3 regions of the Oceanobacillus sp. FSL K6-0251 genome follow, and region 1 is predicted to be linked to each of the others. Evidence: riboswitches for the same ligand, from Rfam matches in the RefSeq annotation. Region 1 holds a riboswitch; each other region holds the start of a gene.
What was found. A riboswitch is a leader RNA that binds a small molecule or an ion and turns the genes downstream of it on or off. The one in region 1 is predicted to bind S-adenosylmethionine.
Positions count from the first base shown of each region.

Region 2: linked by a shared signal. The riboswitch ahead of MKY45_RS17375 (methionine ABC transporter ATP-binding protein) and the one ahead of MKY45_RS09830 (5-methyltetrahydropteroyltriglutamate--homocysteine S-methyltransferase) in region 1 are both predicted to bind S-adenosylmethionine.
Region 3: linked by a shared signal. The riboswitch ahead of MKY45_RS21405 (iron-containing alcohol dehydrogenase family protein) and the one ahead of MKY45_RS09830 (5-methyltetrahydropteroyltriglutamate--homocysteine S-methyltransferase) in region 1 are both predicted to bind S-adenosylmethionine.

Region 1 covers NZ_JBBORS010000001.1:1,925,567-1,935,350, forward strand. The annotation lists gene MKY45_RS09810 (hypothetical protein) at 1-10, shown strand, start outside; gene MKY45_RS09815 (VOC family protein) at 1-404, shown strand, start outside; gene MKY45_RS09820 (ClbS/DfsB family four-helix bundle protein) at 496-1,017, shown strand; gene MKY45_RS09825 (MDR family MFS transporter) at 1,293-2,696, shown strand; SAM riboswitch class I at 3,593-3,695, shown strand; gene MKY45_RS09830 (5-methyltetrahydropteroyltriglutamate--homocysteine S-methyltransferase) at 3,791-4,906, shown strand; gene MKY45_RS09835 (GNAT family N-acetyltransferase) at 5,304-5,777, shown strand; gene MKY45_RS09840 (quinone oxidoreductase family protein) at 5,794-6,768, shown strand; gene MKY45_RS09845 (GNAT family N-acetyltransferase) at 6,873-7,673, shown strand; gene MKY45_RS09850 (cupin domain-containing protein) at 7,708-8,082, shown strand; gene MKY45_RS09855 (response regulator transcription factor) at 8,236-8,916, shown strand; gene MKY45_RS09860 (ATP-binding cassette domain-containing protein) at 9,014-9,784, shown strand, end outside.
Region 2 covers NZ_JBBORS010000001.1:3,491,090-3,500,873, reverse strand. The annotation lists gene MKY45_RS17415 (acetyl-CoA C-acetyltransferase) at 1-1,035, shown strand, start outside; gene MKY45_RS17410 (acyl-CoA dehydrogenase family protein) at 1,060-2,844, shown strand; gene MKY45_RS17405 (ion transporter) at 2,904-3,704, opposite strand; gene MKY45_RS17400 (DinB family protein) at 3,930-4,403, shown strand; gene MKY45_RS17395 (arsenate reductase family protein) at 4,423-4,779, shown strand; gene gcvH (glycine cleavage system protein GcvH) at 4,846-5,226, shown strand; gene MKY45_RS17385 (toprim domain-containing protein) at 5,441-5,806, shown strand; gene MKY45_RS17380 (thioredoxin family protein) at 5,951-6,271, shown strand; SAM riboswitch class I at 6,412-6,511, shown strand; gene MKY45_RS17375 (methionine ABC transporter ATP-binding protein) at 6,640-7,662, shown strand; gene MKY45_RS17370 (methionine ABC transporter permease) at 7,655-8,323, shown strand; gene MKY45_RS17365 (MetQ/NlpA family ABC transporter substrate-binding protein) at 8,386-9,243, shown strand; gene MKY45_RS17360 (hypothetical protein) at 9,441-9,593, shown strand.
Region 3 covers NZ_JBBORS010000001.1:4,385,562-4,395,345, forward strand. The annotation lists gene def (peptide deformylase) at 1-28, opposite strand, end outside; gene MKY45_RS21380 (helix-turn-helix transcriptional regulator) at 12-212, opposite strand; gene MKY45_RS21385 (YibE/F family protein) at 1,426-2,538, shown strand; gene MKY45_RS21390 (YibE/F family protein) at 2,535-3,317, shown strand; gene MKY45_RS21395 (YolD-like family protein) at 3,394-3,669, opposite strand; gene MKY45_RS21400 (hypothetical protein) at 3,666-3,881, opposite strand; SAM riboswitch class I at 4,134-4,250, shown strand; gene MKY45_RS21405 (iron-containing alcohol dehydrogenase family protein) at 4,348-5,448, shown strand; gene MKY45_RS21410 (MetQ/NlpA family ABC transporter substrate-binding protein) at 5,472-6,287, shown strand; gene MKY45_RS21415 (glutathione ABC transporter substrate-binding protein) at 6,344-7,942, shown strand; gene MKY45_RS21420 (lysoplasmalogenase) at 8,219-8,872, shown strand; gene MKY45_RS21425 (NADPH-dependent FMN reductase) at 9,124-9,681, opposite strand.

The sequences.
Region 1 (9,784 bases):
TGAAATTTAATAATTTTTCAGCAGTGCAAGTAAGGATAGCCAGACCGACAGATAAATTTGATGAAATAATCAGCTTTTACGAAACGGGTGTAGGTTTAACAAAAATAGAAGTATTTGAAGGAGACAGAGGGATTAAGGGAGTTATCTTTGGATTGCCTCATACAGACTATCATTTAGAATTTACATCTCATCAAGACGGAAGCCCATGCCCTGCACCTACGAAAGATAATCTGCTGGTTTTTTATATAGAAAATAAGGATGAAATCATGCATGTCGTAAATCGGTTGGCCCAAATGGGGTATAACGAAGTAGAACCAGAGAATCTCTATTGGAAAGACAAAGGAGTTACCATCGAAGATCCAGATGGCTGGAGAGTCGTTTTTATGAACCGCGCCTATGATTAAAATGATATGTGTTATTTTTTAGAAAATTAGTAAGCTATCCTTCTATTCTTCATGCTGACGTTAAAATGTAGTAAAAGAGGAGGTGATTATCATGACAAAAAAGAACGGGAAGGAAATTCTTTTAGTAAAGAGCGAACAGAATTTTAAAGCGTTATTTGAAATCATTGAATCTATACCGCATAGAAAAAGAAGTATGACAATAGAGACAGAAGAAAGAGATAAAAATTTTCGGGATGTATTGATGCATTTATATGAATGGCATGCCATGCTTGAAAGATGGTACAGAGAAGGAATGGATGGAGATACTCCGTTTATACCGGCACCAGGTTATATGTGGAGAACAATCAAGCCGCTTAATATGCAAATTCGGGAAAACTATCAGGATGTAACGATGAATCAAGCTATAAAAAAATTGAAGTTAAGTCATCATCGGGTAATGAAGTTGATTCAATCCCATACTAATGAAGAAATTATGACGAAGAAATATTATAAATGGACAAAGACCAGTAATTTATATGGATATTTTGCTGCGAATACTTTTAAACATTACATATGGGCAATCCCCAAATGTGTGGCTATTGCGAAGTCGATTAAAGAAAATGAAGTAAAATGACTGTTTCGTATATCTAAGAATAAATCATAGATCATTTAAAACCATTCATGTATCTTATCAATAGATTATGCAATGGTTTTTTTATGAAATTAAAAAGTGTAAACTATCATCAGCTTATCCATATTAACCAAATCAAAATCCTTTGATGTAAAGAGGGCTTAATTGAATAAAACTGTTAAAAAATAAGCGGAATGATTTATTGTTCTCTTTCAAATATGATATTGTGTTCTATTGTTGATTAAAAAGTAAATATTTTGTAAGGAAGTTGGTATAAAATGGAAAGCGAAAATACATTTGAAATTAAAAAATATATTCCGCTTTTCGCGGTATTATTACCCGGTGCTTTTGTCACCATATTGAACCAGACGCTGCTAGGGACTGCACTTCCACCTATTATGAAAGATTTGAATTTGAGTGAGAGTACAGCGCAATGGCTGCAGTCGGTTTTTATGCTCGTAAATGGGATAATGATTCCAGTTACGGCTTTTTTAATTGATAAATTCACAACGCGTAAGCTATTTATGACTGCGATGGGATTATTCACCATCGGTACGTTTATTGCAGCAATTTCACCAAACTTTTCATTGTTATTGGTTGGGCGGATTTTACAGGCTTCAGGGGCCGGCATTATGATGCCGCTGATGCAGACGATATTATTCCTTACCTTCCCTGTTCATAGAAGAGGTACAGCAATGGGACTGTTTGGACTAGTTATCGCATTCGCGCCGGCGATTGGACCGAGTCTCTCAGGCTGGCTCGTGGATCAGTTCCCATGGCGCAGTGTATTCTATGTTGTACTGCCGATTGCTATTTTAGATATGATAGCGGCTTATTTCTTATTGAAAAACGTAACAGAGCTGAAGAAACCGAAATTGGATATTTTATCGGTCATCCTTTCTACAGTTGGCTTCGGTGCAATTCTATACGGTTTCAGTGTCGCCGGTGACGCTGGGGGGCTCAGTCTTCAGGTCATTCTAACGATTGTTGTTGGTAGTATTTCTCTCTATTGGTTTATTACCAGACAGTTGAAATTGAAAGAACCGCTTCTTGAATTCCGGGTATTCAAACACAGCACATTCACGTTAGCAACAGCGCTTGGAATGCTGGTCTTCGCTGCGATGATTGGGACAAATGTGATTTTGCCGTTATACATGCAGAATATGGTTGGCTTCTCGGCGCTTGAATCTGGGCTTGTCTTGTTGCCCGGTACAATTATAATGGGATTCTCCAACCCGATTACCGGTTATCTTTTTGATAGATTCGGAGGAAAGTGGCTTGCTCGGGGCGGTTTGTTACTGCTATCCTTGACTACTTTTGCATTCACGAATTTATCTGCGGATACAAGCTTCAACTATCTGGCAACCATGAATGCCATTCGCATGATTTCGATTGCCATGGTAATGATGCCTATGACAACGATGGCACTGAACCAGCTGCCTAACGAATTGATTCCGCACGGGACAGCAATGAATAATACATTCCGCCAAGTAGCTGGATCAGTCGGTACAGCAGTGCTTGTAACAATCATGTCGACTGCAGCTATACCGGGTGAGGATATTAGCGGTATTATTCATGGTGTGAATGTATCCTTTATCGTAGCAGCAATTATTGCTATCGTTGGATTTATTCTTTCTTTTAAATTAAAAGAAGAAATAAAACCGGGAGATCGTGTCAGCTAAGATTTAAATAGGAAGGTAAATAAAGTACCAGCCATCGAAGCAATTTATCATTGTTAGATGTCTGGTACTTTTTTGATGTAGAACGGGGGAACGAAATTGTGTATTTCATCCCTTAAAGAAGTCTTAGTAAAAGATATGTGTAAATATAGTGGTAAAATAAAGATATATATTAAAAAACTTCAAAGAATGATAACAATGAAATTATCATATAGCAATATAAGACAGTTATTAAGATTTATAAGTGCTTTTTGAAAGTTAATACGATTTGGCGTTAAAAACGTGTTATAGCATATGGAGGGCTCTAACCATTGTGAATAAGAAACAAATAGATTGCGACCTTTATTGCCAATCTGCTTATTGCTGGTCTGCTAATAGCTAGTATTACGGCTATTGTCGTCAATCCAATGTTGATAACACATGGATTATCTAATATTTTAGCAGGCTGGAAACTTATCGAAATACAATTTTTTGATACTGTTTTTATGAATTTTCTTTACTTCGGCGGGTTTCTGTTTCTGTCTTATGTGTTGGGGATGCTGTTTGATTTGTTATACATGTTAATCCTTGAAGCAGCGAAAATAAAGCAGACAAAGGAAGTAATGCTTATGAGTTATGTGGCTCAATGGTTCCTTAGTGTTTGTTTTTATAAATTTTTTATTGAGTCCTTATTTACGAGGAATAGTGTATCGTGGGAAGGAGCAGCTATTTTATTTTTCTGCTTGTATTTGGCTGCTTTTGTGATTAGTGAAGATTATAAAATTTTTTCCGATAAAAAAAGTTAACGTAATCTTGATTTAAAATCAATTGCAGCAAGGTTCCTATATTTTGGGATTCTCCTTGACGAATTCATTGCTTCCATGTAAAGTAAACTGTAATTATTCGTATAATTCCATATATTCTTATCGAGAAAGGTGGAGGGACTGGCCCGCTGAAGCCTTAGCAGCAGACGTTGATTTGTACTGTGCTAATTCCAGAAGCATTTTTGCTTGAAGATAAGAAGAGATTTTATCATATCGAACCTCTTATATTTTCGGAAGGGGTTTTTTTAATGGAATATAGAATGAATATAGCAGATAAAGAGGAAGGGGTATTCGATGGCAATATCAGCAGAGACAAAAAATACACGGGCTCCATTCAGAGCAGATCATGTAGGGAGTTTTCTTCGTCCTCAGCGTTTAAAAGAGGCGCGTGCACAAAAGGCAAAAGGGGAAATCAGCTCAGAACAATTGCGTCAAATGGAAGATGAGGAAATTATCAAACTGGTAGAACAGCAGAAAGAAGCAGGACTTCAATCCGTGACGGATGGGGAGTTTCGCCGTGCCTGGTGGCATTTTGATTTTCTGGAAGGCTTAGATGGCGTGGAAGGCTATAGCGCGGAACAAGGCTTGCAATTCACTGGTGTGGAAACGAAAAAAAGAGGTATTAAGGTAACCGGTAAAATTGGTTTTAGTAATCATTATATGATTGAGCATTATAAATTCCTGCATGGTATTGCTGGAGATGCGGTTGCAAAATTTGCGATTCCGAGCCCGAACATGCTCTTTTTCCGGGCGGAGTTTGAAGAAGGAATTTATGAAAATGATGAAGCCATTATTGATGACCTGGTTGCTGCTTATCAAGGGGTGATTCAGGCATTATACGATGAAGGCTGCCGCTACTTACAGCTGGATGATACGTCCTGGGCAACCTTTTTCTCAGAGAAGGGCAGAAATTCGTTGATTGAAAAAGGAAGAAATCCAGAGAAAACAGCTGAATTATGTGCGAGAGCAATCAATGAATCGATTGCGAACAGACCAGATGATATGCTGGTAACAATGCATATTTGCCGGGGAAATTTCCAATCTACCTATATGTCAAGCGGCGGTTACGAGGCGGTGTCAGAAACGATTTTTGGCGGCCTACAGGTGGATGGTCTTTTCCTGGAGTTTGATGATGACCGCTCGGGAGGATTTGAACCCTTGCGTCATGTGAACCGTGATGATTTATTTATTGTGCTGGGTCTTATCACGTCTAAGTTCAGCGAGCTGGAAGATCCGGAAGCTGTTAAAGCAAGAATTACAGAAGCGGCGGGCTATGTACCGTTGAATCAGCTTTGCCTGAGTCCTCAATGCGGGTTTGCTTCTACAGAGGAAGGAAATTTATTGAGTGAGGAACAGCAATGGGAAAAAATCCGGCATGTTGTGCGAATTGCTGAAGATGTGTGGAAATAAGGGATATGAGAAAAAGGAGATTTGGAGAGGTGGGCTTTCCAAATCTCCTTTTTGCCGAACTTTTTGAATACGTACTATGAGTCATTTAGAGAAGATTGTTTTGAATGAAAATACTTTTGAGTTAATAAACCAGTATTGAAAACGGAAGCTAAGGTGATGAACAAAAATAAATTTGCCATTATGTCCTCTCTTTGTCAGCCTAATTTAAATTAAGGTTAACATGCGGGCGCGAAAAATTAAATATAAATTCTAAAAAAATTCAAACAAAGAAAGAAATCATTATAATTTTTTGATATATTAGTAATAACAATAAGGATATTCAGCTGTTTGATCATGGGAAATAAAAGAATTTATACGAATGATAGTACATCGTTTCAAATAAAAGGGAGAATGTAGAATGGAAATTCGCAGTTTGCAAAGTTCGGATTATGATGTCCTGATTCCGCAGATAAACGACTGGTGGGGCGGGCGTGATATGGCAGGGATGCTGCCTAAATTATTTTTTCAACATTTTAAGAATACCAGTTTTATCGCAGAAGAAGATGACGAGATGGTAGGTTTTTTAATTGGATTTTTATCACAGGATCAGTCAGATGAAGCATATATCCATTTTGTAGGTGTACACCCGGATTACAGAAAGAAAGATATTGGAAAAACACTTTATGAGAAATTTTTCGCCAAAGTTAAAATGGCTGATCGGAAAATCATCCGCTCTATCACTTCCCCCGTAAATAAAACATCGATTGCGTTTCATCAAAAAATGGGCTTTGTGATCGAGCGAGGAGACAAAACAGTAGATGGTGCAGCAGTAAAAGCAAATTATGATGGGTTTGGCAATGATCGCGTTCTGTTTAAGAAAGAGCTGACATAAAAAGGGAGGAAATAAGATGAAAGCGGTTATAATGAATGAATTTGGCGGATCAGATGTGCTGCAATTCAAAGAAATACCAAAGTCGGAACCTCAAACCGATGAAATTTTAATTAAAGTGATTTATACCAGCGTGAATTATGCTGATATTAAGAATAGAACCGGCAACAAAGCGAAGGCAAATTTCCCGATGATTTTAGGATTAGATGCCGCTGGAGTAGTCGAGAAGGTTGGAGCATCTGTAGAAAGCGTCAAGCCTGGTGACCGGGTTATATGCTTTCCAAAAGGGGGCGCCTATGCGGAATATGTCCTGGCCTCGGAGTTACTTACTTTTAAAATTCCAGATGAATTAGATTTTAAAATGGCTGCAGCATGCCCGACTGTCGGCTTTTTATCTTATAAATTAACATATGATTTAGCACAAATAACTCCAGATGATACGGTTTTAGTCCATTCGTCGGCCGGTGGAGTCGGTTCAACGATTATTCAGATGGCCAAATTGCTCGGAGCCAAACGAATTATTGGTACGGTCAGCAGCCTTGAAAAAAGCAGCGTGCCGTTTGAATTAGGAGCGGATGATGTTTATACATATACAGATTTTGATGAAAAAATAAAAGAAACAACAGATCGTAAAGGTGTAGACGTTATTTTTGATTCGCAGGCTGGAGAGATAACCGAAAGAAGTATGAAGGTTTTATCGCATTTTGGCAAGCTGGTTCATTTTGGGAATTCATCAGGCAGTATTGGAAATTTTAATACAAAGGAAGTGCACGCGAGCTGCCGGTCTGTACTGGGGTTCAGCTTAGGTACGACAAGAAAAGAAAGGCCGGAGACATTGGAAGCCGTATCTCAAAATGTCCTTGAATTAATAGTGAACGGAAAATTAGAAATAAAAGTCGGTACAGTGTTTCCTCTTGAAAAAATAGCGGAAGCACATGATTTTATCAGCAGCAGGAAGAGTACTGGGAAGATATTGATTCATGTTTCTGATTGATGGGAATGCGATGAGGAGTAAGAGAAGAAATAATGTCTTAACTGGAAGAATGTAAGATTTTAATCATGTAGAAGCTACTATTGACGTCTATTGGAGGAAGCAGGATGATACGAAAGCTGACAAAAGAGGATCATGCAAAAGTAATGGAGTTAGTTGAGCCTAAGGCTGCAGAAAATTTGTTTATTATTGGAGATATTGAAGCGTTTGGCTATGATTCGGATATTCAAGAAGTCTGGGGAGAATGGAAACAGGAAGATTTAATCGCTGTTCTCCTGCGCTATAGTGAGAATTTCATTATTTACAGTGAAGGGGAATATGATGTAAAAGGGTTTACAGAGATAATTAACGACTATAAACAGCGGTGCAATGTGAGTGGTCTTCAACATCTGATTAAACCATTACAGACTTATATTGATAAATATGTGCGTATACATAAAGAAACATACTATGCAGCTTGCGAAAAATTAAGTTATCCAGTGAATTTAGAAGAAGTAGAGCAGGTAGAATATTTGCAGCCTGTTGATTATGAAGAGAATGTAAAGATGCTGGACTCCATTCCTGAATTTGCAGCAAGTAATGTAACTGTTGAATCCAGGGAGCATGCAGAGAAAAATAAGACAGGACGCACCTATTTTATTCGTGATGAGAAAGGGACGATGGTTGCATCTGCATCGACAACCGCTGAAAATTCCCATTCTGCCATGATAGTTGGTGTTTGTACGCGCCCAGGGTATGAGCGTCAAGGCTATGCAACGAAATGTATGGAGAAATTATGCACTGCATTATTAGCAGAGGGAAAGTCACTTTGTCTTTTTTATGATAACCCAGCGGCTGGAAATATTTATAAACGATTAGGCTTTAAGGATATCGGGATGTGGACGATGATTCGTTATGAAGCGGAATAGGCTTTGGGTTTAATCAGAATAGGGGGCGGTTCATTTGAAAATTATTTCGTTTGAGCAAGAATCCGGCGTATCGATGGATACAGAGACAACGAAATTTATTGCGCATCGTCTTTTATTTGATACCGATGATATAAGAATGAGTTATATGTATTTGGGAATGGAGGATAATATTCCTTTTCACGAAGCGCAGACGGATCAGCTTTTCATGATTGTATCTGGAGAAGGCTGGGTCTGCGGCGAGGAGGAGAACAAAATCCCTCTGACTGCCGGTAAAGCAGCATTTTGGGAAAAAGGAGCGCTTCATGCTACAGGAACAGATTCTCAGATGATTGTTTTATGTGTGGAGGGGAAGCATTTAAACACAGAAAACATGCCTATATTAAAGAATGTTGTAACAGGCTATTATTGATTATTCTTTGTAAATAAAGGAGTATGCATCTTAGATTTCCTGCGCACTCCTTTATTTGTTTTGGTGAAGATATAGACAGGCACACTTTTCAAACGATGAAAGAGTGATTATTATTATAAAGTAATAGCTATTATACAAAAGTGAGTGGTAAACGTGAATGAAGAGAAACGAATTTTAATTATTGAGGATGATCAGGAAATCAGCAAACTGCTGCATGTAATTTTAACAAAAATGGGGATGACGCCAGTCTCTGCTTATTCGGGGACAGAAGGTCTGCTGCAGCTGAAAAGCAATCCATTCGATTTGATTTTATTAGATTTGATGCTGCCGGGGATTAGCGGCGAAGAATTTATTACGCAGGTCAGGGAAGAGAGCGCAATCCCAATTATTGTGATTTCCGCAAAGGTTGGAGTAGAGGATAAAGTTCAAGTCTTGAAAATGGGAGCAGATGATTATATAACCAAGCCATTTCACCAGAAAGAAGTAGAAGCCCGCGTGGAAGTACAGCTGCGAAAATCAACTGCTCCATCCTCACAAGAAGGCAAAAAAGTATGGCGGGGTTTGACTATTTTTCCAGAAAAGCTGTCTGTTACACTAGAGAACAAAACATTGCAGGTAACCAATGCGGAATTTGATATTTTATTCTTATTTATGAGTCATCCGGAGCATGCTTTTTCTAAAAGAGAGATTTACGAAAAAATTTGGAAAGGCACGTATGTCGGGGATGATAATACCATTAGTGTCCATATCTCCAATCTGCGCAGAAAAATGGCTGAAGTTACTCCAGAAGAGTATATCAGAACCATTTGGGGTGTCGGGTTCATGCTGGTTTGATTCTTTCTTTATGAATTCTTTATGATTTGCTTAAAGGATTTTAATGGCTCTTGCGCTAAAATAAATAGCAAGAACATTTAGTGAAGGAGCCGAGAAAATGAGTGCTGTTATTCAGACGTATACATTAACTAAGAAATTTAAGCAGGAAGAAGTCATTAAACCGCTTGATTTTTCTGTAGGAAAAGGAGAGATTTGTGCCTTAATTGGTAAAAATGGTGCTGGTAAATCGACTATTTTTAAAATGCTTGCAGGGCAGTTAACGCCGACAACGGGAGAAATTTACTTGTTTGGTAAGTCAGGCAAAGAAATGATGCAGGCGAAAAAAAGAATGGGATTTATGATAGAGACGCCGGTCTTTTTCCCGGATTTTACAGCAATTCAAAACCTGGAGTATTTTCGGATTCAAAGGGGAGTTGCGGAAAAGAAGCGGATATATGACGTATTAGAAATTGTCGGGCTGGCTAATCAAAAGAAGAAAAAATTTAGAGAATATTCTATGGGGATGAAGCAGCGGCTGGGAATCGCGCTTTCTCTTTTAAGCAGCCCGGATTGTTTAGTGCTTGATGAACCAATTAATGGTTTAGATGCGGAAGGTATTACGGAAATTCGCAGGTTATTGATTCGGTTAAATCAAGAAAAGCAAATAACCATCTTGATTTCCAGCCATATTTTAACGGAATTGCAGCTGTTGGCAACGCGGTTTGTATTTATCAAAAACGGGGTGATTGTCGAGGATGTAAGCAAGCAGCTTCTGGATGAAAAAAGCAGGAAACAAATCCATTTAAAGGTGGATGATACAGCCAAGACAGCACAGCTATTAGAACGCACTTATGAGGATATCCAATATAAATCCCTTCCTGACCAGGTT
Region 2 (9,784 bases), 1.6 Mb from region 1:
TCGATCGATGATGTGATTATTGGCTGTGCGATGCCGGAAGCAGAGCAGGGAATGAATATGGCCCGGAATATTGCCGGACTTGCCGGATTAAGCCAGGATGTACCGGGCATCACAGTAAATCGTTACTGTGCTTCCGGATTACAGACGATTGCTTACGGTGCGGAACGAATTATGGTTGGCGCTGCAGATACGATTATCGCTGGCGGGGCTGAATCGATGTCGATGATCCCAATGGGCGGACATGTGATTAAGCCTAATCCGGCCTTGGTGGAACATGCACCAGAATATTATATGAACATGGGGCATACTGCCGAAGAAGTAGCCAACCGTTTCGAGATTTCAAGAAGCGATCAGGATGCTTTTGCAGTACAGAGTCATGCACGTGCTGCTAAAGCCATAGAGGACGGTTTATTTCAAGAGGAGATCGTTCCAGTAGAGGTGAAGGAGCGCTATGTCGGGAAGAACAATAAGATTGAAGAGAAATCATTTTCCTTTGAAATGGATGAGGGCGTCCGGGCAGGAACGAATGCAGAGACACTCCGTTCCCTGCGTCCAGCCTTCCATATAAAAGGCAGTGTCACGGCCGGGAATGCTTCTCAAATGAGTGACGGAGCAGCCTCTGTTTTATTGATGGATAAAGAGAAAGCAGAAGCGGAAGGACTCACACCGATTTTAAAATTCCGCTCCTTTGCAGTAGCTGGCGTAGCACCGGAAATCATGGGAGTCGGACCGGTGGAGGCGATTCCGAAAGCAGTGAAAATGGCAGGGTTGGAATTATCGGATATCGGTTTATTTGAATTAAATGAAGCTTTTGCTTCCCAGGCACTTCGAGTTATCCGGGCGTTAGATCTAGATACGGCTAAAGTGAATGTAAATGGCGGTGCCATTGCATTAGGGCATCCGCTGGGCTGTACAGGAACCAAGCTGACAGTCAGTTTAATGCATGAAATGAAGCGGAGAAACGAGCAATTCGGAATTGTAACGATGTGTATTGGCGGCGGGATGGGAGCAGCCGGTGTATTTGAACTTCTATAATCTATTTGAAAAGGGGAAATTGCGATGAGTGAAACAAAAGAAAGACTATTTAAAGGCGGCGGTTTTTTAGTAGAGGATATTGCGGCAGAAGACATTATCACACCGGAAGATTTTACCGATGAGCACAAGATGATTGCGAAAACAACGGAGGATTTTGTATTAGGAGAGGTCGTTCCTAAAATCGATAATCTGGAAAATCAAGAATTTGAGCATTCCGTGGATTTGCTGAAAAAAGCCGGGGAATTAGGCTTATTAGGTGCTGATGTTCCGGAGGCATATGGAGGACTCGCATTAGATAAAATCAGTTCTTCCTTGATTGCAGAGAAGTTCTCCCGCGCCGGCGGTTTCTCTATTACGCATGGCGCACATGTCGGAATCGGCTCGCTGCCAATCGTCTTCTTTGGGAACGATGCACAGAAGGAAAAATATCTTCCTAAATTAGCCACAGGTGAGTTAATTGCTGCGTATGCACTGACTGAGCCAAGTTCAGGTTCTGATGCGCTTGGTGCAAAAGCAACAGCCAAACTAAATGATGCCGGCACGCATTATATTTTAAATGGCGAGAAGCAGTGGATTACCAACTCTGCTTTTGCAGATGTCTTTATCGTCTACGCTAAAATTGACGGCGAGCATTTCAGCGCCTTTATTGTGGAAAGAGAATATCCGGGTGTATCTACAGGGCCGGAAGAAAAGAAAATGGGAATCAAGAGCTCTTCTACAAGAACACTGGTCTTAGAGGATGCCGAGGTTCCAGTAGAAAATCTGCTTGGTGAAAAAGGCCGCGGACACGTGATTGCTTTTAATATTTTGAATGTCGGCCGCTATAAATTGGCTGTCGGCGGTATCGGAGCATCGAAGCGTACTCTGGAATTAGCTGTAAAATATGCAAGTGAGCGCAAGCAGTTCCAAACACCGATTTCAAGCTTTTCGCTGACTCAGGAAAAATTAGCAACGATTGCTTCCAAACTGTATGCCAATGAAAGTGCCGTTTACCGGATTGTCGGATTATTTGAACAGCGGATGGGCGCATTATCTGAAGAGCAGCTGCAGGATGGACGTGAGGTTGCCAGGGCAATCGCGGAGTATCAAATTGAATGCTCGATGGCAAAATACATGGTTTCTGAATTGTTGGATTATGCAGTGGACGAAGCCGTTCAGCTCCATGGCGGATACGGATTTATGCAGGAATACGAAGTAGAAAGAATTTATCGCGATTCCCGTATTAACCGTATTTTTGAAGGAACGAATGAAATCAATCGCCTGCTTGTGCCGGGAACATTGCTGAAAAAAGCAATGAAAGGTGAGCTGCCATTATTGGAAAAGGCACAGGGACTGCAGGAAGAATTAATGATGATGATGCCGGAGGAAGTCGGCACAGAAGCCTTAGAGCAGGAAAAATATTTATTGAGGAACGCGAAAAAGCTCATCTTGCTCGGAGCTGGATTGGCAGCACAGAAATACGGCAAAAAATTAGACCGGGAGCAGGAAATCCTTGTTAAATTAGCAGACATGACAGCAGAGGTATTTAATATGGAATCTGCTATCCTTCGTACGGAAAAAGCCATTTCCAATGCCGGTTCAGAAAAAGCACAGCTGAAATTACTATATACGGAAGTGTATGTACAGGAAGCATTTAACAGAATGGAAGCAGCAGCAAAAGAAATTCTGATTACTGCGGAAGAAGGGGATTCACTGCGCGTCATGCTATCTTCTTTACGTAAGCTGACAAGGCATACACCAATCAATGTAGTTAAGAAGAAACGTGACATTGCTGCGAAGATTATTGAGGAAGAAAAATATATTGTTTAACTAACACAAAGGAGCTGTCGCAAAATGCATAGGATGCATTTGATGACAGCTCCCGTGTTCTAATCCCTCGTGGATTTTTCTTTTAATAAAGCTTTAATTTCTTTCAGCTCTTTTTCCATTTCTTCCAACTTTAAATCAGTTGGCGATGGTGTCTCTTCCCGGCTTGCTTCTTCCACATTATTGACAACAACCCCGACAAATAAATTAATAATAACGAATGCGCCAATTAAAATAAAGGTTACAAAATACCACCAGGAGGAAGGATCTTGTTCTAAAATAGGGTACATCACACCACTTGCCCATGACTCTAATGTAATTACCTGAAATAAGGTGAGCAGGGTTCGATGCAAAGAACCGAAGTATTCAGGAGAAATGGATGCAAAAAGAGTGGTACCAATAACGGCATAGACATAGAAGAACAGCCCTAAAAGAATCATGATTGTTCCCATCGAAGGTATCGTCAGCAGTAACGCATTAACCATTTTTCTTAAGGACGGAATAATCGATATCGCTCTTAATACACGAAGAACTCTCAGGATACGTAATACCATGATGTAACTTGAGCCGAGGAATACGAAACTGGCCGATATAATGATGAAATCGAACACATTCCACGGGCTCTTAAAAAAAGCTGTAAGAGAAGAGCTTCCTATTAATCTAATAATAATTTCAATTGTAAATACAGCTAATAATAAAGTATCCAGCCAATAAATGATAGAAGGGAATTGATTGGAAATAGCAGGGTACGTTTCAAAGCCTACAATAATAGCATTAAAGATAATTAATCCGATAATCGTGTTCGTAAATATTTTGTTTTCTGCAATCGCAGCACATTTTGCTTGAAAAGAATTTTTTATCATAATAAATATCCTCTCTCTATTAAGTGTTCATCCGATATGTAAAATAATTTGAATTACAATTTAAAAGACCTCTTTTTTCCACAACTATTATTGTACGAATACTTTTTTATTTTGTCACTTCTGATTACATTTACGGCCAGCAGATATGGATTCAATATATTGGATTAAAGCAGAAGTTTCGTGGTACGCTAATAAAAAAGAAACATTATCTTAGGAGGGACTAGCATGTATCGAAATTTAAATGATTTTTTAACAGAATGGTCACAGTCTGCTGATGGTACAAAATCTGTATTAAAAGCTTTAGAGGATGACAAATTAAATCAGTCAATAGTAGAAGGACATAACAGCCTTGGCTGGCTGGGCTGGCATTTGGTGAATAGTCCTGTTTTCTTTATGAGCCTGGTCGGAATTGATTTAGACTCTTCTTATGATCCAGACGCCGTTCCAACAAAAGCAAGTGACATACTGGAAGCATATGAGGATATCTCAACTAGCGTTGCAGAGAAAGCAAAAGAGCAGCTGACGGATGAAGCATTAGTAAATGAAGTAGGTGATTTCGGCGGACCTGCTCCGAAAGGAAGTATTTTACGTATGCTGGTCAGTCATCAAATCCATCATCGCGGTCAGATGACTGTGCTGCTTAGACAGGCTGGCCTAGAGGTGCCCGGCGTTATGGGACCAACGAAAGAGGATCAATAGAAGAAGCGGAGGAAGAATAATGACATTATCTTTTTATTGGTATTCGAAATGCGGCACCTGTCGAAATGCAAAAAAATGGCTGGATGCAAACCAAATTGATTATAAGGCGATTCCGATTGCTGAAGAGCCTCCAAGTGCGAATGAACTGCTGTCTTGGATGGAAACAAGCGACCTGCCGCCTAAAAAATTCTTTAATACCAGCGGTAAAAAATATCGGGAATTAAATTTGAAAGAAAGAATAAATGATTTATCGCCGCAGGAAATGGCGGAGATTTTAGCTTCTGATGGTATGCTCATCAAAAGACCGGTCTTAACCGACGGCAAGAAAGTAACTGTCGGATTTAAAGAAGAAACCTATGAATCTGTCTGGAAATAGTGCTAGAAATGTAACTGACTTCCATGTATAGTTGAAGAGAATAAAGTTTTGTTGGAGGGATACGAAATGAGCTTGCCAAATGATTATTTATATTCAAAAGAACATGAATGGGTAAAAAAAGAAGATGGAAAAGTTCGTATAGGAATTACAGACTTTGCACAGGATGAGCTTGGCGATATTGTTTTCGTAGAATTACCGGAAGTCGGCGATTCTTTAGAGCTGGAAGAGCCATTTGGAAGTGTGGAATCTGTTAAAACGGTATCCGAGCTGTATGCTCCAGTCAGCGGAAAAGTGGTAGAAGTAAATGAAGAACTGGAAGACAGCCCAGAGCTTGTGAATGAATCACCGCATGAAAAAGCATGGATGATTGTTATTGAACTTGAGAATGAAGCAGATTTAGAGGAATTATTAGATTCGAAAGCATACCAGGAATTTATCGAAGGATAATAAAATTACATTACACCTATTTTAGAGAAAGAGAAAATACAGGCGCTGCTCCTGAATTTTCAAAAAAGGCTCTAAAAATAGGTGAAAAAGAGCTGACTTTTCCACATTCGTGTATAGTTAGCTCTTTTCTTTTCATATAATATAGAAAAAGCATAGGATAGGATTAGGTTAAAAAAGATGTTTACCTAATCACTTCGATAAGGAGTGCAAAACGATGATGGAAGATGATTACAACAAAGTCATAATCGTTGAAGGGTTATCTGATAAAAAGCATCTAGAAAAAATTCTTGACGACAATACCATCACCATTGTTTGTACAAATGGAACCATCGGTGTAGAAAAATTTGAAGAGCTGTTGGAATATTATCATTTGGACGATACAGATGTATTTATTCTGGTGGACGAGGATGATTCGGGAATGAAACTCCGAAAACAGCTAGCCAGGGAACTGCCGCACGCAGAGCATATTTATGTAAGCAGTGAATTTCGTGAGGTTGCCGCCACCCCAAAAAGAATGTTGGCAAGTATTCTGGCAGGAAAACGCATTGGAATCAATCTCAATTACCTTGCAAAATGGTAACGTAAAACGTTAAAATAAGAATGGATTCTATTCGCCGAGGAAATAAATAAGGAAAGATGCGAAGTCGTTTTATACGCAATCAGTGTAATCCTTTCACTCAGCATATATTATTTTATGGGAAGAAAAAGATTGAGGGGAATGAACTTGAAACAGTTTAGTGGAGAAGAAAAGAATCATCAACGATTCATACTATATATTTATACACCATTTTGCGGGACATGTACGGTAGCCCGCGCTATGCTTGAAAAAATAGAAAGACTGCATAAAACTGATATATTTACGGAGATGAACGCGTCCATGCACCCTGATTTTATGCAGTCTCATCAAGTCGAAAGCGTGCCATGTCTTGCATTTATGGAAAACGGTAAAATGATTGAGAAAGTGTACACGTTTCAATCGACAGCAAATATTTATCAGTATTTGATGAAATACAAACCGGAATTATTCACAGCAATAAACAACTAAGTTTTTTCTGTACAAGAGGACGGTTCAATATACGAGAAGCAGCAGATTCCACAGAAACCTGAGTGAATGGCTAGGGATTGTGATTGACAAGGCACAAATGGCATGCTACTATAATGGCACTTCATTTAAAAATAGGCAAACTCTTATCAAGAGCGGTGGAGGGACTGGCCCATTGAAACCGCGGCAACCTTCAATCATTGAAAAGGTGCCAATTCCTGCAGGAAACTGTAAAGATAAGGGAGCAATGGACGATATTGTGTATAATAAAGCGTCTTTCTGTTCTCTTGCAGAAAGACGCTTTTTCAATGAAGAGAAAAGTAAATCGTACACAATAAAATAGGTTTGTACACATATAGGAGTGAAATAAAGTGATATCCATTGAAGGATTGAAGAAAATATTCTCTTTAGAAAAAAAAGATATTGTCGCTGTTGATAATTTAAATCTTAACGTAGCAGATGGAGATATCTATGGCGTCATCGGATACAGCGGGGCAGGGAAAAGTACTTTTGTCCGCTTGATTAACAGGCTGGAAGAACCGACGACAGGTACGATAAAAATCGGTGATCAGGTTATTACCTCCTTATCGAAAAAGGATTTGCGTATCGCCAGGCAGGATATTGGAATGATATTCCAGCATTTTAATCTGCTCTGGTCCCGGACAGTCGCTGAAAATATAGAATTTCCGCTTGAGATTTCCGGTGTGGAGAAAAGCGACCGGAAAAAGCGGGTGCTGGAATTGATTGAATTAGTAGGCTTGGCAGGAAAGGAAAATGCCTATCCGGCACAGTTAAGCGGCGGACAAAAGCAGCGGGTCGGAATTGCAAGAGCATTGGCGAATTCACCGAAAGTCCTGCTTTGTGATGAAGCGACCTCCGCACTTGATCCGGAAACAACGAATCAAATCCTGCGTTTATTGCAGGATATTAATGAAAAGCTGGGTCTAACCATTATTTTGATTACCCATGAAATGCATGTTATCCGCAAAATTTGTAATCGGGTTGCTGTGATGGAACAAGGGAAAGTGGTAGAAGAAGGAACGGTTCTCGATGTATTTACCAGACCAAAGCAGCCGGTAACGCAGAAGTTTGTTGAACAGCTGACTGGTCCGGATGAGGAAGAGGAAGACATGACAGAGTTGAAGGAAAGATATCAAGAGGGCGCGTTATTACGGATTCAGTTTTTAGGAGAAAGTGCAAATCAGACCGTAATCAGCCAGCTTGTGAAGAATTTTGATATCCATGTTAATATTTTGCAGGGGAAAATCACCCAGACACAGGTCGGGAGCTATGGGACATTGATTGTTCAGCTGATTGGAAATCAGCTGAAAGAGGCAATGCAGTACCTGGAGGAACAGGATGTTATTGAATTGGAGGTAATTCAGCATGCTTGAGGAATTATTTCCAAACGTTACGATAGAAGATTTAGTAGAAGCTTCTCAAGAAACACTTTACATGACCATTATAGCTTTAGTCGGCACAGCCATTATTGGCTTACTTTTAGGGCTGCTGTTATTTTTAACGTCGAAAGGGAACTTTTGGGAAAATCGATTGATTAATTTTGTTGTTGCAACATTTGTCAATGTATTTCGTGCTGTTCCGTTTATTATATTGATCCTGCTGTTATTTCCTTTCACCGATTTTGTAGTGGGGACACTGCGTGGACCTAATGCTGCTTTACCGGCTTTAATCCTCGGGTCTGCTCCATTCTATGCAAGATTAGTGGAGATTGCATTGAAGGAAGTAGATAAAGGGGTTGTAGAAGCTGCCAAAGCAATGGGAGCTAAAGCAAGTACGATTATTTTTAAGGTGCTGCTTCCAGAGTCCAAGCCTGCACTTGTATCGGGGCTGACGGTTACAGCGATTGCTTTAATCGGTTATACTGCGATGGCAGGAGCGATTGGAGCAGGCGGATTAGGAAACCATGCCTACTATTTCGGATTTCAGCGGAAAAGCTGGGATGTTGTATTTGTCAGCACAGTCATCATTGTGATTATCGTATTTATCTTCCAATTTATTGGGGATGCTATAACCAGAAAGATAGACAAGCGTTAAGAAAGGTGCTATTCAAGAATTTCTTGATTCACATAATAAAAAATAAAAAAGGGGCGTTCAACATGAAAAAGCTTTGGTTTTTAGCAGCTGTAAGTTTGATTTTATTCTTAGCAGCATGCGGAGGAAATGATGATTCTTCCAATAATGAAGAAGGTACAGGCAGTGAAGGGGACGAGCCGACTGAAATTACAGTTGGTGCTTCCAGTATCCCGCATGCTGAAATTTTAGAAGAAGCTGCACCATTATTAGAAGAAGAAGGAATTACATTAGAAATTGAACAGTATGAGGACTATGTTTTACCAAATGATGATTTAGATAATGGAACACTGGATGCGAATTTCTTCCAGCATCAGCCGTTTCTTGACCAAACGATAGAGGATGCCGGATATGAGATCGAATCTATTGGCGGGGTTCATGTAGAACCAATGGGAGTCTATTCTCAAGGTATTGAAAGTATTGATGATATTCCAGATGGAACAGAGGTAGTATTAAGTAACTCTGTATCAGATCAGGGGAGAATTTTATCTTTATTTGAAGCAAATGGATTAATTACATTAAATGAAGATGTGGATAAAGTTGCTGCAACAATAGACGATATTGAGGAAAATCCGAAAGATTTATCCTTCCACCCGGACGTTGCTCCTGAGATTACACCGGATATTTATAATAGTGAAGAAGATTCATTAGTGGTTATTAACACCAACTTTGCTATCGGAGCAGGATTAAATCCACTTGAAGATGCGCTTTTCATTGAAGGCGATGAATCAGATTATGTAAATGTTATAGCTGTACGTTCAGAAGACAAAGACAGCGAAGCATTAAATACATTAGTAGAGGTACTGCAATCTCAAGAAATACAGGATTTTATTACGGATAACTATGATGGTGCTGTAATTCCAACACCAACTGATGCAGAATAAAGAGCATTTCCGAAGAATACTAAGAATGTGAGAGTATATCCACCTATAGCGAAAGATTTTCATAAATTATCCGAAAATATAAGTTTAAATCGATTTTGAGCGGGAATCATACCTGTGTTAGCATATTGAATGTGTTAAACAAACCGAAAGGATGATTTATTATTACCACTGAAAATGGTTTAAGCTACACTTCGGAAATGGAAAAAGGAATTGGTCAATCAAGAGGTGTCAATTACGAGGAATATGACCGAAGCTTGAATAAAAAGTTAAAAGTGGAAAAAGAAAGAGAACAGGAATACCAGAAGGCGAAGAGACTTTCTACAGAAGCAGTTTCTGGTAATTTAAGATAAAAATAACAAAAGCTGATGTCACGGGGCATCAGCTTTTTAAATGGGAACAGATCATGAAAAAAGTGTCTAAAGAAGCATAGTTAAAAGCTTTTTAAAGACGAATGATAACAGTTGCGAATTAATTTGAAATGCTTTAAGATTGTAATGAGAATAAATTGAGAATGGATATCATATTCATTTCATTTAAAATA
Region 3 (9,784 bases), 2.5 Mb from region 1:
CACGGTAGTCTTTATGAAATTTTGTCATACATAAACACCTCTTCTACATTTTTATCAAGCGCTCTGGATATTTTAAATGCCAGTTCTAACGTCGGATCGTATTTATCATTTTCCACACAGTTAATGGTTTGCCTGGAAACACCGCAAAGCTTAGACAATTTTTCTTGTGTCATATTCGATTGCTTCCTTAATTTTTTAATCTTATTCTTCACTAAACTAAGCTCCTTTTTGTCAAAAGCGTTTGACAAAATTGTAGCATGGAATTCCTATAAATGTCCAAAAAGTTGGACAGGTTGAAATACGCACTCCCTTTTGGTACATACTAAAATAAGAAGGTTATGGGTGACTTTTTGTTTTATTGCAATGTAACTGATTGGGACTGGGACTGCGATTACCAATGTTGTCAGGTTAATGAATTTTCTTAAATACTCAACTTTCGCACCTAAGAATAAGCAAATATTTCTTGCTATTCCAAGATGAACATGTTCTTCATTACCATGCTTGCATTTTGGTGAAATATCCGGCCTTTTTGGAATTGATGATGGTGCATAGCTCCGCTCCGGCCAACCACTTCGCTTTCCATGGGGACGGCTTCAGCTAACTTGAAAAGAAAACCGCTTTTCAAGTGGATCTTCAGCTCGCCCTGTTCCCATAGGAGTCTGCGTGGTTGGCCTGCGCTCTGATAGGATTCTACAGCGAATGAAAGAAATAAGATTTTAATGAGCTGAAGGAAATAGCAACTTTCGTCTGAACAACCCAATCATGACAGCATGAATATGAAATACAGGGAATAGCATTTATGCTCAGAAAGTAATCTTGACGGAACATTTTACCATACAGCATGAAAAAGATGTTCTATCTGATTAAACATCTATTTGGTGAGTTGTTTTTTCACGTATAGAATATCCTACTAGCGGAGGCGGACCGTTTTGACTCCTGAGGGATCAGCACCATCTGAAGATCCACTTTTGCCAAGTGCTCTTCTTGGCAAAAGTTAGCTGAAGAGCGTGCCCCTAGGCAGACTAAGGCCGCAACGTCCTGTTGCAACGTCTGCACTAGTACGTCCTGTACGTCGGAAAGCAAAACGGTCCGCCGCAGCGGTCGCATTAACCTGACATCATTGAGACCTGCGATTACTCGGTCTATTAAAACCGTTGCTGCGATTACTCGCCCCATCGAAGGTCTTTTGTATGATGCCCGCTTCAAGCATAGAGAGAAACTGAAAATTCTAAGCAGGAGAACCAACAGCCAATAACGGCCCGGTTGGTTTAATTAACATTTCGCAGGGAATGAAAAGGCCCCCGCGGAATGAAGCTTCCCTTTATTCCCCGAAATTTTGTGATGTTGTATGTATCTCCTTCTTATTAAAAGTGTTATCATAGTATATGTTTTCGGAAATACGAATAGGACAATCCTATTTTTGGAGTGATTATATTGAAGGCATGGTTAAAAAATCGGACCAGGACCGAATATATTACCGTCTGTCTATTACTAATCGGTTTTATCGCATCGATGATATTTATCAATAACAATTATGATTTATATGATAGAACGATTGTTCACATTACCGATGTTCAAGAAATAAATAGAGAAGATCAGCCAGATGAGCATGGCAATCAAGATGAAAAAGTCACCCAGCATATCGTTGGAGAAGTAAAAAATGGTTCAGATAAAGGAGAAATAACTGAATTTGATAATGAATATGTCCAGTCCCTGGCATTGGACTATGAGTTATCTGCAGGCGATGAAATCTTTCTTGCTCAAGACGGAGAAGCAACAGGGGATATTAAACGGGACAAATATTTCGTGTTTGTCGCATGGATATTCCTGATTATTTTATTAGCAGTCGGAAAATCCAGAGGTGCTCTATCCGCACTGAGTTTGTTTGTCAATGCAGCTATTTTGTCATTTGCATTAGATATTTATATACAGAATCCAAGCATCAGTCTTTCTGTTATTACTGCAATCAGTATTATTATTTTCACCGTTCTCTCCTTATTGATGGCGACAGGATTTAACGAAAAAACCTATACAGCTATTTTAGCTACATTAATAGGGACCGTAATTTCATTGATGATTGCTTATGCAGCACTGCATTTCACTGGCGAACAAGGACTGCGCTATGAAGAAATGGCCTTTTTAACCAGGAACCCGGAAACCATCTTTATGGCAGGGTTACTAATCGGTTCCTTAGGAGCTGTAATGGATGTAGCCATTACATTATCAGCTTCCATGTTTGAAATGTATGAGAAAAATAACCGGATTGATTTAAAAACATTAAAAAAAGCAGGTTACGAAGTCGGGAAAGATATCATGGGCACCATGACCAATATTTTATTTTTTGCCTATGTCAGCGGGTCCCTTCCCATGCTGTTAATCTATTTTAAAAATGCAGCACCGTTCGGCTTTACCATATCAATGAACCTTTCCCTTGAATTAACACGTGCTTTAGTCGGCGGAATTGGGATTGTATTGACCATTCCGATTGCCATCTATATTTCCATTTTCTTTATCCGGAGAAAGCAGGCGAAATTATGAATGTACTTGTATTACTGGCAATCATATTATTTGCATTAATGGCTTGGGTCGGCGGTATGAAGGGCGTACGCTCTTTTATTGCCCTCTTTATCAATTTTATCATTGTGCTTATGGCTGTATTCGTCATGAATGACCCGTCCGGGAATCCAATTATTATTACGCTTATTGCATGTGGTTTCATCAGTGCTGTCAGCTTGTTCTTCATCAACCGGGTAAATAATAAAACGATGCTTGCTTTCTTATCTACGATTGCAACAATGGTTATTTTAATCTTTTTCATTATTATTTTAACCGAACAATCCATGATTTATGGACTTGGGGAAGAAGAATCTGGAGAAATCACAGCTTTCAATGTGCATATTGGATTAAATTTCATTCAAATTGCTACAGCTGTGATTATTATGAGCACGATTGGGGCGATTGTAGATACTGCCATTTCAATCACCTCTCCGATGCGTGAAATCCACGACCAGAATCCGGAAATTTCCAGAAAGAATCTATTCTTCGCCGGCATTCGTATTGGCCGTGATATTCTAGGTACAAGCACAAACACGCTATTCTTCGCCTTTTTCGGAGGGTATATGGGGCTGCTAATCTGGTTTAAGGATTTAGATTACTCTCTTGGCCAAATTATAAATGCCAAAGTGTTCAATGATGAAATGCTTGGAATCCTTATTTCGGGCCTTGGCATCGCTCTGGTTATTCCGATTGCTTCTCTGATGAGTGCATATTATTTGAAGAAGCAGAAAAAGGACATCGCGTTGGATGAGCAGAAATAGGTAAAAGCAGCCTTACGCTGTTTATGTTTAGAAATAAGCCCGAATGATTCCGCTTGGAATACATTCGGGTTTTTATCTACAATATAAAAACGTCCATTACATCATTAAACTTAATGATTGTAAAATCCTTTTGACCCAGCTTATCAACTATAGCTATGTGCTCGTCTTGATAGTTAATGCTGTCTATATATCCTTTTATATGATGAACATGACAATCCTGATAGCATTTCACTTCAATAAGCAAATTATCTTTATGTGCGATAATTAATTGAAAGCAATTCTGCTTCCGTTGCCGCTCATTTAACATTGTTTTTTCTTTCGTATTCCTTTCTTCCTGTACACCAATATTCAAGCCCCGACGCTCCTTTTTACACACCCTATGGATAAAATATTTTCTATCTTAAAGCTGCGCACCTGTTTTTTATAGTAACAATAAGCAAGAATCCTTTTATCATCTATACCTACGACGCGAATAACACGCTGCGTTACATTGTTATGGCGGTCGATATAATAGATCATGATTTTTTCCTTTTTATCCAGAGAATGATGAAGTAATCCAATCATATTTATTCCTCCAAATAAGAACTTTTGTTCTGAACATTTGTTCTTATTATATCAAAAAATAAGAAAGAGTAAACATGAAATAAATGGATGAATGTGTTTTAAAAGAAACGAGCGATAATCCGTTCAAGTATTTGGATTTTGGGACCAAAAATGGTGCTGATTAACATAATTAGCCCGCCAGCTCCCTTGCATCAAGCTATATTTGACTTTTCTCATATTTCATATTAAAATGTATCCACAGTTACATAAGAACTCTTATTGAGAGTGGCGGAGGGACTGGCCCGATGAAGCCCGGCAACCTTTCTAGAACTCGTTCTAAAAAAGGTGCTAAATCCTGCAAAGTGCATAATGTGCTTTGGAAAATAAGAGAGGACGTTTCGTAAATGAACTTATTCAACCTCTCTAGAACAAAATAGAGAGGTTTTTTATGTAGCATTTAAACACATGTAAAAGGGGTTATCTTACCATGCAAACAGTTACTGTAAAGGGATCGCCCAGCCATTATCAAATCGGTGAAGGTTCTCTGGAATACCTGATAGAAAATCTGAATGACTTGCGGGTGAAGCGGATTGCTGTAGTTGCCGGGCGTACTGCTTGGGAAAAAGCAAAACCATATCTTCCTTCTGCATTGCTGGATCAAATAGAGGAAAAAGATATACATACTGCAGATGGGCATTGCACCGTGGAACGAACTGACAGACTGGCCTCGATTTATGAAGAACAGCAAATAGATGCTGTCATCGGCATCGGCGGGGGAACAGCTCTGGATATTGCCAAAGCAGCGGCTGCCAATGCGCAAATAAAAAGTATCTTAATCCCAACGATTGCCGCCACCTGCGCAGCTTGGACGCCATTAAGCGTCTTTTATCAGGAAGATGGTGCTCATTCTCATTACACTGAGTTTCCTGAATCTAATACACTCGTAGTGGTAGAACCAGCAATTATTGCAGAAGCTCCTGTAAAATACTTAAAAGCAGGCATTGGCGATACGTTAGCCAAATTCTATGAAGCTCGCTCTCTAGTTGAAGCCTTCTACCCTGAAGGCACGCTTCCAGTCTGGCTGCAAATATCTCAATTCGCCGCTCGTGCCTGCAAGGATATTTTGCTGGATGACAGTGAAGCAGCAATCCAAGCTTGTGAGAGTAACCAAGTCACTGATGCTCTTATTCGTGTTATCGAAGCAATTATCGCAACAGGCGGTATGGTTGGCGGCTTCGGCGGAAAAGCTGGACGAATTGCAGGTGCGCATTCCATTCATAATGGGTTAACTGCTGCCCCGCAGATTGCCGATTCACTTCACGGGGAAATTGTATCCTACGGCATTTTAGCTCAGCTTGCTATCGAACAGGATAAAAACGAGCTTACGAAGCTATTAGCTTACTATGATACATGGGGCTTCCCGACAAAATTAGCAGACTTCTCCATACATACGGATGATCAGGAGCTGCTGGAAACCATTGCGAAAAAAGTGACACGGGAAGAAGAATCCATTCATTTGATGAAAGAAGAAATTAATGCAAATACCGTTATCGACGCATTTTTACAACTTGAGAGTGTTACTAAATAAAAAAAGAAAGTAGGAAAATCATCATGAAAAAGAAATATTTACTTCTTATTACAGCTTTATTATTCGTTTTCCTCGCTGCTTGCGGAGGAGATGAGGAAGAGAGCGGTTCAGATTTACTTGAAGACGGCGTATTGACAGTAGGTGTAACAGCTGGTCCACATGAAGAAATTGTTGAAAAAATAGCTGAAATTGCAGCAGAAGACGATTTAGAAATTGAAACTGTGGTTTTTAGTGATTATGTGATGCCAAACGTTTCACTGGATGAAGGTGAAATTGACATCAGCAGCTTCCAGACAGAGCCTTTTATGGACAGCATGGTGGAAGAAAGAGGCTTGGATATAGTGAAGGTAGCAGATACCGTTACTTTCCCGATGGGAGTTTATTCCGAATCGGTTGATTCTCTGGAGGACCTTCCTGATGGCGCAACATTAGGGCTCCCTGGCGACCCTACAAACAGCGGACGTGCTTTATTATTATTTGAACAAGCTGGTCTTATCACATTAGAAGAAGGCTTGGGTGTAAATGCAACCGTAAATGATGTAATTGACAATCCGAAAGACCTTGAATTACTGGAATTAGACTCTGCACAAATTCCAAGACAGCTTGGCGAAGTTGATGCAGCAGCAATCAATTCAAACTTTGCAATTGAAGCAGGGCTTTCACCCAATGATGATTCGCTCTTTATCGAGCAGGATTCTACATTCGTTAACTTGATTGCAGCTCGTACAGAAAACCAAGATGATGACGTTGTTCAGCAGTTTATTGATATTTACCATACAGACGAAGTGAAAGAATTTATTGAAGAAAACTTTGACGGCTCTGTTGTTCCAGGCTGGTAAATCCATATTTTCAGGTAATATACCAGACTACTATACTTAAAGGAGAAAACAGCATCATGAGAATACAGAAAAAGATATATGTACTTGCATTTATTGCTCTGTTCAGCCTGATACTTGCCGCCTGTGCCAGTGAACCAGATGACAATGCATCCTCTGACAGCAATACGACAGAGGGAGGATCGCAGGGCGGCGATTTAATTATTACCACACCAGCCGATGCTGTATCGCTTGACCCGGCAGCATCCAATGATACTCCGTCCAGTGATGTACAAAGAAATATCTTTGAAACGCTTGTTACCCAGGATGAAAATATGGAAAATCAGCCTTTGTTGGCAGAGGAGTGGGAACAAATTGATGATACGACATGGGAATTCAAGCTTCGTCAAGATGTGACCTTCCATGACGGCTCTGATTTTAATGCGGAGGTTGTAAAGGCAAATATTGACCGTACGCTTGATCCGGAAATTGGTTCTCCACGGGCGATCATGTACAATATGATTTCCGAGGTAGAAGTTATTGACGATTACACTGTTCATTTTAAAACAGAATATCCTTTTGCAGCGTTACCGGCACACCTTGCTCATCCCGGCGGTGTGATGATTTCAAAAGACCAGATTGAAGAAGACTATGCTGCAATGGAAGATGGCGAAGAAGCAGGTACTGTCATCAGTGTAAACCCGCAAGGCACCGGCCCTTTCAAATACGAAGAATGGAAGCCAGGACAGCAGGTACGCTTAGTTAACAATGAAGATTATTGGGGCGAACCGGCACTGCTTGATTCCGTAACTTTCAAAGTAGTTACAGAAGATCTGACCCGTGTCGCAGAATTAGAGACTGGTGCTTCTCAAATCGCTAATTCCCTTAGTCCGTCAGATGTAGCTCAAATTGAAAATTCCGATCATTTATCAGTGCAGTCTCAGGACAGCCTGGCATTATCGTATTTAGGTTTTAACATGGACAAGGAACCGTTTGATGATGAACGTGTCCGTCAGGCAATTGCAAAAGCCATTAATAAAGAGGAAATTCTTTCCGGAATCTATGACGATGTCGGGATCCCCGCACACACCCCGATTGCGCCAAGTGTATTCGGATACAGTGAAGATGTAGAGGATCACGAATATAATCTGGAAGAGGCCAAAGAGTTACTTGCTGAAGCAGGCTATGAAAATGGGTTTTCTACCACGATTTGGACAAATGATGACCGTCAGCGCATCGATACAGCAACAACAATCCAAGCACAGCTGAAGGAAATTGGTATCAATGCGGAAGTAAGAACCGTGGAATGGGGAACAATGCTGGAACAGACTGCCAACAGGGAACATGATATGTTTGTCTTTGGCTGGACCACTGTTACCGGTGATGCGGACAACGGGCTATATCCTTTATTCCATTCAGATAATTTAGGCGAACCAGGAAATCGCACCTTCACAGAAGATGAAGAACTCGACGATTTATTAGATCAAGCCCGCCAGGAAAGTGATCCAGATGAACGATTAGAGCTTTACCGCCAAACCCAGGAATTACTTGCGGAAATCACGCCAATGGTTTATATCCATCACCAGCAATATTTGTTAGGTGTTGATGACAGCGTAAAAGGACTGACACAGTCTCCGACACAGCTGTTAAATTTAAAAGATGTTTCTATTGAAGAATAAAGAATCTCCCCTTGTCTATGATGGGCAAGGGGAGTTTTTTATTGAATGCTGTTAACAAAGGATTACAGCAGTATTCAGCTTCGTATGTACAAACAATACAAAACAGCCTCCCTATCTTCAACGGAAGCCTCTATCTCTTCCGAAGTTAAAAATAGGTTTGAAAAAAGGTTTTCTGTTTATATATCTAGAATTTGTTATCTAAGCATTTTTTTACTATGATGGAACTAAACATGTCTGAAGATTTTTATTTTAACAAGCGAAGGGAATGTACCCATTTTGATACTTTATCGTTTACCCATATTAATTCTGACGACTGGAATTGTTTATATATTTATTTCACCATCTGAGCCATTAGCATTTAGTATTTTCTTCAAGGTGATTCCAATGGTGCTGATTCTGATTTATGCTTTTGAAAAATCGCTGCCTAAACGAAAGTCCACGCATTATTGGATTATTGGCGGTATCAGCTTGTGCTTGATTGGGGATGCGACGCTGCAGTGGTTTTTCATCGGCTTGACCGCGTTTTTTATCGGACATGTACTATATATCGTTGGATTTTTAAAAGAATGGCGTTTTTCTTTGCCAAGAAGTCTTTCTGCAGTTCCGCTTATTCTTTTTGCTGTTTGGATTGGTTATCAGCTTGTGAGTAGTCTGCAAACAAACGCGGAGACAGGTTTCATCTTTCCTGTCATTTCCTATATTGGAATTATCACGCTTATGGCGTTCACAGCAATCATGACAGGAAATCGCTGGGCTATTCTCGGCAGCCTTCTATTTATTATTTCTGACAGCGTTCTAGCGTGGAACATGTTTATCACCGGCTTTACAGGCGCTCATGAAGTCATTATGCTTACGTATTATAGTGCTCAATTTCTTATCGCCCACAGCTTGTTTACCATTGATTCGAAGCAAAAAGGAATGGCTTGGTAATCGCTAAGTCTTCTTTTCACCCTCTGGGCATAAGTGCGACTTTAGCTCTGTCTACGCCTGTCGGCTTGCCAATCGCTAAGTCTTCTTTAAAGGAGATGAGCTCGAGGGCGACGGAAAACGGAGTATATTTCTAGGGCCTAAGATTACTCACCCCATGAAACCCGTTGGAGTGACTAGCTCCAACTATTTCTTATTTCTTAAATAAAGAAAAGCCCTCTTAAGAAAACAATTTTTCAGTAAGAGGGCTTTTCTTATATAAGCGACGTTAGCTCTGGGTGCTTCTGCATGAGATCTACATAATGAATCAAATCATCTGACAGCTTATTTAAGCGGTCAATGACGTTTTGATTCGAGATTACATAGTTTGTATAATCTTTTTCTTCAACAAATACATATTTCGGAATCACCCATGCGTGCATATAGTGAAGAATCGGCTTCAAATGCTGCTCGGGTACTAAATAATGCTTTGTTGTTCCTGCTGTTGCAATAATAGCAACCACTTTATTCCGAAATGCATCCATTGGCAGAAGGTCGAACAGATTTTTTAATGTTCCTGGAATAGATGCTTGGAAAACAGGCATTCCAATCAAAATACCATCTGCTTGCATGATTTTTTCTAATAAGATTTTCGTATCGCCTGTATAATCTTTATAAGAACGTCCGTCACTAAAAACCATGTCATAATCCTTCAAATCTAACATCTCTGCTTCTACCCCGGTATGTTCTTTTTCAATATATTTCAATGCATGGTCCACAGCGACTCTTGTTTTTGAGCCAATCGTGGAGCCGGAAATTCCAACTATCTTCACGGAGCATCCTCCTATATGGTGGTCTTATTCTGTATTCAGAAGTTTCGATTTTTAGATTCTCTCGTCCGTCTATTCATATATATGAATATGTATTTACGCTGTT